DNA from 3 places in the Paenibacillus liaoningensis genome. Region 1 is predicted to be linked to each of the others. Evidence: a T-box and tRNA genes for the amino acid it is inferred to sense, from the RefSeq annotation. Region 1 holds a T-box; the other regions hold tRNA genes.
What was found. A T-box is a leader RNA that pairs with one kind of tRNA and senses whether it is charged. The one in region 1 lies ahead of leuS (leucine--tRNA ligase), so its partner is inferred to be a tRNA-Leu.

Region 2: it has a tRNA-Leu gene. The T-box ahead of leuS (leucine--tRNA ligase) is inferred to sense a tRNA for this amino acid. The anticodon was not compared.
Region 3: it has a tRNA-Leu gene. The T-box ahead of leuS (leucine--tRNA ligase) is inferred to sense a tRNA for this amino acid. The anticodon was not compared.

The regions. Positions count from the first base shown of each region.
Region 1 is NZ_JCAALU010000012.1:218,754-223,008, forward strand. Features, by position in the region: gene lplA (lipoate--protein ligase) at 1-974, opposite strand, end outside; T-box leader at 1,249-1,464, shown strand; gene leuS (leucine--tRNA ligase) at 1,544-3,982, shown strand; gene comER (late competence protein ComER) at 4,029-4,255, opposite strand, start outside.
Region 2 is NZ_JCAALU010000004.1:315,909-320,163, reverse strand. Features, by position in the region: gene AC6B99_RS07600 (divergent polysaccharide deacetylase family protein) at 1-75, opposite strand, end outside; gene AC6B99_RS07595 (hypothetical protein) at 279-1,109, shown strand; gene AC6B99_RS07590 (hypothetical protein) at 1,170-1,904, shown strand; tRNA gene AC6B99_RS07585 (tRNA-Leu) at 1,985-2,068, shown strand; gene AC6B99_RS07580 (LLM class flavin-dependent oxidoreductase) at 2,154-3,164, opposite strand; gene AC6B99_RS07575 (MarR family winged helix-turn-helix transcriptional regulator) at 3,531-3,947, shown strand; gene AC6B99_RS07570 (Ger(x)C family spore germination protein) at 4,120-4,255, opposite strand, start outside.
Region 3 is NZ_JCAALU010000004.1:15,933-20,187, reverse strand. Features, by position in the region: gene AC6B99_RS06375 (ABC transporter substrate-binding protein) at 1-379, opposite strand, end outside; gene AC6B99_RS06370 (hypothetical protein) at 417-611, opposite strand; gene AC6B99_RS06365 (LacI family DNA-binding transcriptional regulator) at 643-1,692, opposite strand; tRNA gene AC6B99_RS06360 (tRNA-Leu) at 1,885-1,966, opposite strand; gene AC6B99_RS06355 (DHA2 family efflux MFS transporter permease subunit) at 2,078-3,535, opposite strand; gene AC6B99_RS06350 (LmrA/YxaF family transcription factor) at 3,602-4,186, opposite strand.

The DNA.
Region 1 (4,255 bases):
AAGTCTTCCTTCGTTACTTTGCCGAAATAATAGCTTAAATCGATCTCGCCGAGCAGCTTGCCGAGTGCAGCAGCTTCATAACGCTGACCGATGAGCTGCTTGGCAAATTCGCTGCTCTCGCCACGACCGAAGAAATCGCCATATACGGCGGCATCTGCAATAAGACCTTCCTCAACTTGCAGACGTACATCGAACGTTCCAGCTCCTTCGATCCGCTTCGTCTGGCGCATATTGAATGCTGGAGATCGGCCATAATTCCAATCCCAGCTGCGATAGCGCGTTTGTGCCAGCTCGCGGACATCCGCCCATTGCGCCTCGGACAGCTCGTAGTAAGGGATTTCCTCACTGCCTTCAAAAATGGAAGCAAGCACGCTTTGGCGGAATTCCTCAATTGTAATCGGCTCTGCCAGAAACTCGGAAATGTTGGCTACGCGGCTGCGAATCGATTTTGTCGCTTTCGACACGTATTTTTCAGGATTCGCTTTCAAAGCCGATACGACATTTTCAATTTCGGAATCAAACAGCAAGGTGCCATGACTGAACATTCTGCCGCGTCCTGAAAATTGTGCGTTGCCGGAAATTTTACGTTCGCCTACTTGAATATCGTTGCGGCCCGTAAGCTCAGCCTGAACGCCAAGCGCGGCTAGTGCTTTCACGACCGGCTCGGTAAATTTCTTGAAGTTATGGAAGGATTGGCCGTCGTCGCTCATGATGAAGCTGAAATTCAAATTCCCTTCGTCATGATATACGGCTCCGCCGCCGGACAGCCGGCGCACGACATGGATGTTATTTTCCTCTACGTAGCGCGGGTTGATTTCTTCCAGCGTATTTTGGTTTTTGCCAATAATAATGGAAGGCTCATTAATATAAAATAGTAAATAATCGTCCTCCGGCGGCAGCGACCGTAAAATATATTCTTCCAGCGCCAAATTAAGCGCAGGGTCTGTTATATGGTTGTTGCTTACAAAACGCATCATAACGATTCCTCCGAAAATAGTAATGGGTTGCAAAAGCTTGCTGCTCCTATTATACCCCTCCTTGGGGCAAATGCCATGGATAAATGAGAGCGGCTTTTTCACCCGCAAGGAGAAAGGCGGTTCCTCGCAAAAAATGACTGACGTTCAAGCATCGTTCATCTAAGCATGCAAGAAGTGAGTGTATTGGGATAAAAAGGGAGCAACTTAGAGGCTTGTCCCTTGACATCGCGTCAAAGCTTCATTATAATCGGAACTAATTCTTAAAATGTCACATATGGCGTTGATAAGGAACAGTAGTATCGCGGGGCATGGCTTAGAGAGCCGGCGGATGGTGCAAGCCGGACCTGCAGCGATATGAATCTCACCTTGGAGCTGTGCGCGCAAGCGTACCGTAAGGCCTGCGTTAAAGGCAACAAGTGAGCACTCGGCAAAGCATGTCCGGGGGCTAACTAGGGTGGTACCACGGGAGACAGCTCTCGTCCCTAGCGATCATACGCTAGGGACGAGAGCTTTTTTGCATGGAGCTGCTGAAATTTTGCTTTACCAAGCTTAAGGAGGAAACATTCATGAGTCAAGATCAGCAACCGCAAGGCTATAATCCGCTGATAGTAGAGCCGAAATGGCAAAAATATTGGGATGAGAACAAGACGTTCGCTACGAAGGAAGAAGCGGGCAAACCGAAATTTTATGCACTCGATATGTTCCCTTATCCATCCGGTTCAGGCCTGCACGTCGGTCATCCGGAAGGTTATACGGCAACGGATATCGTGTCGCGTTACAAGCGTCTGCGCGGCTTTAACGTCCTGCACCCGATGGGTTGGGATGCATTTGGCCTTCCTGCAGAGCAGCATGCACTGGATACAGGGCAGCATCCGCGTGAAATTACATTTAAAAATATCGACAACTTCCGCCGTCAAATCAAATCGCTCGGCTTTTCCTACGATTGGGATCGCGAGTTTAGTACGACTGACCCGGATTATTATAAATGGACGCAGTGGATTTTCATCCAGCTGTACAACAAAGGCCTTGCATATGTTGCTGAAGTTCCAGTTAACTGGTGCGAAGCGCTGGGAACTGTGCTTGCCAACGAAGAAGTCATTGACGGACTAAGCGAACGCGGAAATCATCCGGTTGTACGCAAGCCAATGCGCCAATGGGTACTGAAAATTACCGAATATGCGGAGCGCCTGCTGGAGGATCTGGAGGAGCTTGATTGGACGGAAAGCATCAAGGATATGCAGCGCAACTGGATCGGCAAGTCTACAGGCGCCGAAGTGACGTTTGCTATTGAGGGCCATGACGCGAACCTTGTCGTGTTTACGACGCGTCCGGATACTTTGTTCGGCGCCACTTATTGCGTGCTTGCGCCTGAGCATGAGCTGGTTGCCCAAATTACGACAGCGGAACAAAAGGCGGCTATTGAGGCTTACCAGCTGACAGCTTCCCGCAAGAGCGATTTGGAGCGTACTGATCTGGCGAAGGAAAAATCCGGCGTATTCACGGGTGCGTATGCGATTAACCCGGTCAATGGCGAGAAAACGCCAATCTGGATTGCCGATTATGTACTGGCAGGCTACGGTACAGGTGCGATTATGGCGGTTCCAGGCCATGATACGCGCGACTGGGAATTTGCCACACAGTTCGAATTGCCGATTGTGGAGGTCGTGCAAGGCGGAGATATTTCCAAAGAAGCCTATACTGGCGACGGTGCCCACGTAAATTCCGATTTGCTGAACGGGCTTAATAATGAAGAAGCGATTGCGAAAATGATCAGCTTCCTTGAAGAAAAAGGCAGCGGCCATGGCAAAGTGACGTACCGTCTGCGCGATTGGCTGTTCAGCCGCCAGCGTTATTGGGGCGAGCCGATTCCGATTCTTCATCTGGAGGATGGCACAATGAAGCCAGTACCAGAGGACCAGCTTCCGCTGCTGCTGCCGGATGTTGATGCGATTAAGCCTTCGGGTACAGGGGAATCACCGCTTGCGAATGTTACGGAATGGGTCAACACGATTGATCCAGAAACGGGTATGAAGGCGCGTCGCGAGACGAATACGATGCCGCAATGGGCGGGCAGCTGCTGGTACTACCTGCGCTTTATCGATCCGAAAAACGACAAGGAAATTTGTTCGCCGGAAAAACAGCGCGAATGGCTGCCGGTTGACCTGTATATTGGCGGAGCGGAGCATGCTGTGCTTCACTTGCTGTATGCGCGCTTCTGGCATAAAGTATTGTATGATCTGGGCGTAGTTGAGACGAAGGAGCCTTTCCATAAGCTCGTGAACCAAGGGATGATTTTGGGCACGAACAATGAGAAAATGTCCAAATCCCGCGGCAACGTCATTAACCCGGATGAAATTGTATCGGAATTTGGCGGAGATACGCTGCGTTTGTATGAAATGTTCATGGGCCCGCTGGAAGCGACGAAGCCTTGGAACACGAACGGCGTAGAAGGAGCCTTCCGTTTCCTTAGCCGTGTATGGCGCTTGTTCATCGGTGACGATGGCAGCTTGAGTGCGAAAATTTCGGAAGGTGAAACGACCGAAGCGTTCAAGCGTACATGGCATCGCACCATTAAAAAAGTAACCGATGACTTTGAGCATCTGCGTTTTAACACAGCGATCAGCCAATTGATGATTTTTGTCAATGAAGCTTACAAAACCGAAGTGCTGCCGCGTGAAGCGATGGCTGACTTTGTGAAAATGCTGTCCCCGCTTGCGCCGCATATTGCGGAAGAGCTGTGGGAGAAGCTGGGCGGAACAGGGACGATTACTTACGAGTCCTGGCCGACATGGGAAGAGGCTTGGACGGTTGACCAAGAGGTTGAAATCGTCGTTCAAGTTAATGGCAAAATCATCGAGCGCCTGTCAATAGCGGCAGACACGGATGAAGCGGAAATGGAACGTCTTGCAAAGGAACTGGCTAAGGTGCAGGAGCTTATCGCAGGTAAAACCATCCGCAAGGTTGTAGCTGTAAAAGGTAAAATCGTCAACATCGTTGCCAATTAAACGTTAGCCACATGAAGAGGTGAACGGTCAGTTAGCTGAAGAACAGCTATTGACCGTTCACCTCTTCGCCGTAGAAAGAGACGGAAACTTTGGCGACATCGTCATGGAATTTGGCATGAGTTGTGCGAATAAGCCGGTTGAAAACATCATCGGTCTCATTACGAAGCAATTTGAGCGCCTGTGCTGTAATGCCTCCGGGAACGGCTACCCGGGCCTGCACATCAGCTGGGGTAAGGCCCCCTTCGGTCAAGAGCAGCCCTGTCCCGAGCAGCA
Region 2 (4,255 bases), on a different contig from region 1:
AGACAAAACCAGCATCGTTAATCCAAGCAGCCTAACCGCCTTCTTTTTCCATAAATAGCTTCTCTTCACGTTCACACTTCCACACTCCTCATTCGCTATCTACGCGTCATCACTCATTCCCTTTCATTGTTTGTGAACTTGCGCCAAAATATGCTGAATGCTGGAAATTAATTCGCCGTTATTCTGCTTCCTTTGTCACATATCGCCAAAATCACCAATTCCATAGTAAAATAGCTAGGAAGGATGCTGGATATTTATTTATGAGGAGGCGATTCGTTATGCTCGCTTTAAATAGCTCGATTTGGTCGGAACTGGAAGGTCCTTACGGCTTCGCCGATTCTGTACCGGAAATGCTGCAGCAGCTAGCGCAAAACTATGACTCAGAGGTCAAAGACGAGCTTTACTGGGAACATCTTTATCATCAAAATACGATTTATCCGTGCACCTACGCCGCGGTCCCTTATTTGGCGGAAATCGCCCGGCTCTCGAACGATCCGGAAGTGAAGCTGGATATTTACATCACGTGCGGCTTATTCGAAGCAAACAATTCTTGTCATTTAACATCGGAAATGCCGGCTGAATTTGAGGAATTAGTACCTGATATTACTGCAAAGGTACGGACTGATATTTATCTTTCTTATTATGATGCCATTAAAAAGTTTAGTGAAATGTCCGAGCAGATTGCCGACTATGCGCGGCCTAATAAAGATGACTCAGAGAAGCGTTATATCGCAATCGCAGATGCTGCTTTTCAAGGGGAGCAAGCCGTTGCCAATATGCTGCAAACCCACAGCGAGGGAGATGAATATGTCGCTGCATGCCCTGCTTGTGAGCATGAAACGTACATTTGGCCGGATGAAAGCGGGGAGATGCTTGTCGCGTACAAGGCAGATCCCGTTTTTAACGACAAGGATACGCCTGTGAATATTACCCCTGCTGATCCTGCAAGCTCGGAGGAATCCAGCCTTCGTTATGTACACAGCCGAGCTGAGCGATTGGGTGATGAGCAGCTTAAGGTGCAGCTGCCCTATTTGGCTGGACACACGAATTGCCCTGCCTGCGGCGAGAAATTTCATATTTGGAAACAGCTGCTTGCCCTCTATAACTAAAAATAAAGCTTTTTCTATTTCATGTTTCCACCTCATTCTACATAAAGGCAGCGTGATCTTTTGCATAAATCATTTTATATTATTTGGACGGTATTGCTTTTATTAATCGGCTCCATTACGCTAGGCTATTTCATTAATAAGACGCTCAACCCAAGCCGGGCTTTTTCGGTTGGGCTAACCTCTAATACGGAAGCAATTCCTACGATTGCGGAGGAAGAGCCTGCTTTTACAATGGAAGAGGAACTGGATGATGAGTATGTATTGGATGAGGAGCCGATAACGGAGTCACCATTGGAAAGCGCTCCTATTAAAATATGGGAGAACTTGGAGGAGTTGCAATCCAAATTTAATGAGGCAGCCCGGCTGTTAGACGTAACGCCAAAATTAGGAGAAATGACCTTAACCGATATTGGGGATGGCGTAATTTCCTTTCAATATGACTTCTCTGAAACTCATAAATTGGCAGGCATTATTAGCCCATATGACGGGAGCATCCCCGGGGTGACGATTTTCATCCAAAATGATGAAACGCAAGATACGCTAAATAATCTTCTGAATACTATTCATACTACAATCGCTGCCGCTAATCCAGTATCCGAAATCGATACGAATGTGGAAGACATTGTAATCTCTCTGTTATGGGATGATTCTGATGTTGATTTGTATAACATGGAAAGTAGTGTTGAGACAGCTGGAATAACCTACTCCATCGAAAGTGACCGAAGCTCTGGCATTTGGTTCAAGATCGTGGCCAATGACATTGACGATTACTATTATGATGACGCAACCGATTAGACTGAAAATTTCAACTTCTTAAAGCCAACTTGACTTCCCCCATGACAACATGCTAAATTAAAAAAGTAAATTTTGCATGTGCGGTCGTGGCGGAATTGGCAGACGCGCTAGATTCAGGTTCTAGTGGTGTAACAGCCGTGGAGGTTCGAGTCCTCTCGACCGCATTAAATCTTCAACTAACAGGTTCGTGAAATGGCTCTTAGAGCGATTCACGAACCTGTTTTTTATATGCTTTTGAAATTCAAGCTGCTACACGCTCATCCCAAATGCATCTGCAATCAGCCTGTAGGAATGGATTCGCGCTTTCTCATCATAAATCGGGCTATTGATGAGAATCTCCCCAACATTGTATTCCTTGCTCATCAGAAGCAGTTGTTTCTTTACCTGTTCTGGCGTACCGATAACCCGCCGCTGGCGAGTTTGCAGAATATGATGCCGATCCTGCTCCGTATACGGATAATCGGCTGCAGTCTGCACAGAGGGCAGAAATGGCACCTCCAGACCTGTTTGAATACCGAGGAATAACAAATCGCTGCTCATCGCCAATCGATTCGCTTCTTCTTCCGTTTCAGCGCAAATCACAATAGTTGCAATTATAGAACGTGGATGATTTTGTAATACGTTGTTAGATTTAAAATGCTCGTTATAATGCTGCATCGCCTCTTCTCCGCCAGGCGTGCCGAAAAACTCCGCGAACGCATAAGAAGTGCCCAGCCTTGCCGCTATTCTTGCACTCTCACCACTGGAACCAAGCAGCCATATTTCAGGTGCCGTCGAAATAGCAGGTGCAGCGAGCAGCTTCTCAAACGGATGCCCAGCAGGCATTGAACCATGCAAATAGCCGATAATATCCTGCACCTGCTGAGGGTATTTATTCACATCAACGTATTTATCCTGCTGCAGCGCTCTGGTCGCAAGCGGCATACCGCCCGGTGCCCGACCCAAACCTAAGTCGATACGGTTTGGATGAAGCGCCTCCAGCAGCCGAAAATTCTCTGCAACTTTGTAGGCACTGTAATGTGGAAGCATGATACCGCCAGAACCGACACGAATACGGGAGGTTGCAGCTGCCAAATGGGCGATTAGCACCTCCGGACTTGAGAAAGCAAGCGCACGCATGGAATGATGCTCGGACACCCAAAAACGGGAGTAGCCTAGTTCCTCCACCGCTTGTATGAGACGAGTCGATTGCTGCAGTCCTTCTGTGGCTGTTTGGCCTTCAGGGACAAGTACTTGGTCAAGCACACCTAATTTAATCATATTAATCATTCCTCCTTTTCCCTGTGGGCTTACGGGCAAGATCCAAGACAGAAACGGGTATATTTATATTTCCATTACTATCCACTTGACGATTCGACACTACGACAAAAAAATAAATGCATTCGCACGCATACATTATTGCACGCAAAATATGACATGTCAATATCATGTAACTCTTTTAAAAGACTACCTATTACAGGTTTCAAGGTTTCCTTGAGCCCTTATTCCTTATTATTGCCTTTTCAAAGTAAAACAAAATGGACTTGAAACAAAACAAACGTTATCATAGATTAAATGGATTTATGTATAACCCCGTGCCATACGATAATCATAGGTCTTCATTTTATAGAATAGGAGAATCTTATTATGAATAACGAACTTTTAGATAATTGGTTATCCCTTTCGCATATTCAAATGAAAATAAATAATAAACTCGAAATTGCATTTCAAGATAAACATAATATAACATTGAAAGAATTTTATGTGCTTTATCATTTATTACTAGCAGATGATAAAAAATTGAGACTACAAGACCTGCCTGACTTGGTTGGGCTAAGTCAAAGTGCTGTATCCAGGCTTGTAACCAGGCTAGAAGCAAAAAATTGTAAGGGCCTTGAACGAGATGTTTGCGAGGGCGATCGCCGCGGTGTTTATACACGTCTATCTGCAAGAGGTGAAGAAGAAGTAAGGAAATGTATCGATACCTTTCATCAAATTTATCTCTCTGCTGCTTCTGAACAGAATATTAAACAAGAATTACAAATACTCATCAAAAAAATATAACAACCTTATCCATAATTAATCAAAACCCAACGTATATACGAATCCAAGTTTTGCACCTCTACTGACGATCCTTACCTCCCTCTTCATTAGAGGGAGGCCTTTTCATGACATTCATTCACCATGAATGAACCGCTTTTTATCGTTTGTATGCACCCCCTAACTGAGCATAAGTTTATTTTGTCGAAGAACCAAAATCAGTAATCTTCAATTTAATTTCAAAGGTTACGGGAACCCGGCTGAACACTTCGTCCCAGTCGTCCTTAACCTTTTTCCATTTATGCGGATATTTAATAGCGAGAGATTTCCCG
Region 3 (4,255 bases), on a different contig from region 1:
CGAAAGGATCGTTGGACATCACAGAGGAAGACAGCTTCTCTGTAGTCGACCAATATTCCGTATTTAAGTATTTGATTTTCACGTTATATTTTTCTTCCACTTTTTTGATTCTTTCACGTGCCAATTCATCCGCTTCGGAATCTCCGTCAGGGGCAGCATCCCACCAATGCGAGATGCGAATTTCTCTGCCGCCCAAATCGGCGGCTGGAGGCTCAGGCTCCTGGCTAGGAGCAATCGTTTCCTCCGCATCTGTTGCCGTTGCCGTTGCGGCAGGCGCTTGGGTAGCTATTGCATTTCCCGCATTGTTGCTACTGCAAGCAGACAGAATCATCAATCCAGCCGTTAATAAAATAAGCAACATCGATTTCATCTTTTTCATCTGTTTCACTGTTCAGCACGCTCCCCTTAATTGATGGTCAATTAAATGTAAAGGCTTTCATGAAACCCATTTCAGTATAGCTCGCATCCTTACTATGGTCAACATTAAAGTTTAGATCTTCCAGATATGGATCGATGCGAATAATCGCTGTCTCGCTCATTCCATTAGGCCTAAAAAAAGAGCAGCAAGCCATAAACATCTGGCTTGCTGCTCTTTCAGGGCGTTCTTGCATCAGGCGCGGAAAGCTCCCCTCATGCAGCCTTCTAATTCGAGCTGACCTTCTTTTGGCCGCTCCGCGCTTCCGTACTTTGCCGAACAATAAGCTGTGGTGCCAAAGAAGTAAGCTGTTTGACCTTTTCCTTCTTCATGATCGCTTTAAGCACTTGAACCGCCATTCGCCCAAGCTCATGCGCCTGCTGGGAAACGGTAGTGAGCTCAGGGATAAAATGATGCGCCAGCGGAATATCATCAAATCCAACAATCGAAATGTCAGTTGGAATGGTAAGTCCAGCCTCCGTCGCCGCCTTAATTGCCCCGATCGCGGTATAATCGTTGACGCAGAAAACAGCGGTTGGTCTCTCTTCCATGTCGAGCAGCTTCAGCATTTGGCGCTTGCCCGAATCGATGGAGAAGCTGTCCGGCAGCAGCCAATAGTCCCGAATTCTAAGCCCCTCATCCTTCATCGTCTTTCGGAAGGCCCGCAGCTTGATTGAAGTTGTCGTCATATGGCTTTCCCCGCCAATGAAGCCGATTTCGGTATGACCCAGTTCGATCAGGTGCCGGACTGCGAGAGCAGTACCTACCGCTTCGTCCGTAGCAACTCTAATCAAGTTCGTATTGCGCAGCCCGCCGTTAACGAGCACAGTCGGAATGATGCTGGCATGCTGCACGAGCTCCTGCACCAAATGCTCATCGCAGTTTTTTAAATTAATTCTTCCCCCTAAAAAAATAACACCATCGACGCGTTTCTCCCGCATAATGCTGAGATACTCCGATTCTTTCGCGTAATCCCCGATAGAATTGCTAAGCAAAAAAGTATGCCCCGACTGCTGTCCCTCCTCCTCCGCTCCAGCGAACACTTCCGGGAAAAAGGGATTGGTTAGGTCAGGAACAATGACACCAATAATGCCGGTTTCTTTTTTTAGTAAGCTTCTGGCCATTGCGTTAGGCTGAAAGTTGTATTTTTGAATAAGCTCTTCAATCTTGGCTCGTGTAGATCCCTTTACCGGGGCGGTATCGTTCAATACCCTGGATACGGTGGCAACCGATACTTTGGCCTCTTTGGCAATATCATAAATGGTGACCTGTTTCAAGCCCAACGCTTCCCTTCTGCTATCATATATCGTCCCATTATAGCAAAATCGGACATGTTATGTAATAGATGACATCCCTTGCTGCTAATAGAGAAAAAAGGGGCGGATAACAAATAAACAAACATAAAAGAAAAGGACTGTTTCTCAGTAGTTAAAAACTACTTGAAACAGTCCTTACTCTTCCATTCATAATGCGCGTGGAGGGACTTGAACCCCCACGTCGTGAAACGCTAGATCCTAAGTCTAGTGCGTCTGCCAATTCCGCCACACGCGCGCGATGTTCGCTAACAGCGAATAAACATAATATATCAGAAAACATCGCAACACGCAAGCAATTTTCAAAAAAAGTTTCAAAAATAATTTGGGCTTCTATTTAGAGCCGAAATTAAGCTCCTTGTTCACCTGCTGCCGTCACCTTCACTCGCTTAATAAAGAAAGCAATGGCAAGCCCAACAAGGGCAAGCACCATGGCAAATATAAAAGCATTTTGCACGCCAACGGTCAATCCGCTAACCAAGTTGGCTGGCGATTCCGGGTTTCCTTCTGCTGTCTTGAGGAATTTTTCCATTCCTGCTGTCATAATACTTACTGCCAGCGCTGTACCAATGGCACCCGCAACCTGCTGCAAGGTGTTCATAATCGCTGTTCCATGCGGATACAGCTCAGGCGGAAGCTGATTCAAACCATTCGTTTGCGCAGGCATCATAATCATCGAAATCCCAATCATTAGCAGGGAATGCAGCACGATGATCAATGCAGTCGTCGACGCGGTAGAAATATCAGAGAAAAACCATAGTACAACCGCTACAACCAACAGGCCCGGAAGAACGAGCCATTTTGGTCCATACTTATCAAACAGTCCTCCCATTACAGGAGACAAGAAGCCATTAATAAGCCCACCTGGGAGGAGAAGAAGCCCAACGGTCAACGGACTCATCATTAGGCCGCGCTGCAAATACATAGGCAATATCAGCATGGAGGACAAAATAACCATCATGCAAATAAACACCATAATTAAGCCGATCGTAAACATGGGGTATTTAAACGTCGTCAAATTAATCATTGGCTCTTTCATTTTAAGCTGGCGGATAACAAATAAAATGAGTGCAACGATACCTACGGTCATCGCGATAATGACCTTCGCGCTGCCCCATCCATCCTCTCCTTCTCCCGCGCTGCTAAAGCCGTAAACGACACCGCCAAAGCCGAGGGTAGACAAGCAAATCGACAATATGTCGATACGCGGCCTAGTCAAGGTAGAAACATTTTGCAAATAGACAAGCCCTACAAATAACGAAATAATCAAAAACGGCAAGGACACCCAGAAAATCCAGTGCCAGCTTAAGTTTGCGATCAAAATACCGGCAAAAGTGGGCCCCGTTGCTGGTGCGAACATCATAATGAGGCCGATAATCCCCATCGCTGCGCCACGCTTCTCAATCGGGATAATGACGAGAATCGTATTAAATAATAACGGCAGCAGCAGCCCTGTTCCCGTTGCTTGAAGCACACGCGCAATAAGCAGCGTTTCAAAGTTCGGTGCAAGAGCCGCTACGAATGTTCCTATAATAGAAAAAATCAATGACCATACAAACAGTTGCCGTGTTGTAAACCATTGCAGCAGCATGCCTGAAACCGGCACCAGTACTCCCAGCGTCAGCAAAAATATAGTCGTAAGCCATTGTACAGTGGCCTCGTTAACGCTCAAATCTCTCATTAAATCAGTCAATGCTACATTTAGAGCGGTCTCACTAAAAAAACCGATAAATCCGCTAAGCAATAGCGAAATCATAATCGGCATTACTTTGTAAGTCTTATTGGGTGATGTTGAAGTCTCTTGCATCGTTCCTGCTTGCACTTATGTCATCCTCCTGCGAATTAAAAATTCATTTTGCTGTAACCTGTTGTTCTAGCTTGCTGGGCCACCATTAACAATTGACGGCACGAGACGCGAAATATGGACGAGCGGCTTCTCATCGCCATGAGTGATGGCCAAAATAAGCGCACCTTCCACTAAGGAAAGAATCACATTGCTTATTTCAGCAGCGCTGTTGTCATTCGCTCCATTGGCAACGAGCTGCTGGGCAATATACTGCTGCCATTCAATAAAAACGACTTGGCACGCTGCTCTCAGTCTTTCGCTAATCAGGCATGTCTCAGCAGCCATCCAAAAGCTGAATGGCATAAATCCTCTAAACTGCGATTGCTTCCCATCGTGAATGATGTCGGAAATATGGGCCTGGATGGCTGCTACAGGACTAGAAGTCTGTTCAAAATTCATCCGCCATTTTTCCAGCACAAAATTCTTAATCGTTGAAATACATTCAACCGCCAGTTCCTCCTTGCCTTCAGGAAAATAGTAGTACAAGGACCCCTTCGGACAAGAGCTTTCCTTAATAATTTGATTTAACCCCGTTGCATGATACCCTTGCACACAAAACAGCTTCATTGCTGTATCTATGATCTGCTGGCGGGCATTCGGCTTTGAAGCCACCTTTTCACCACCTTAATTATAGAGAACGGTCTATTTAATTAAACGTGAAAAAAGGCAGGCTGTCAATGC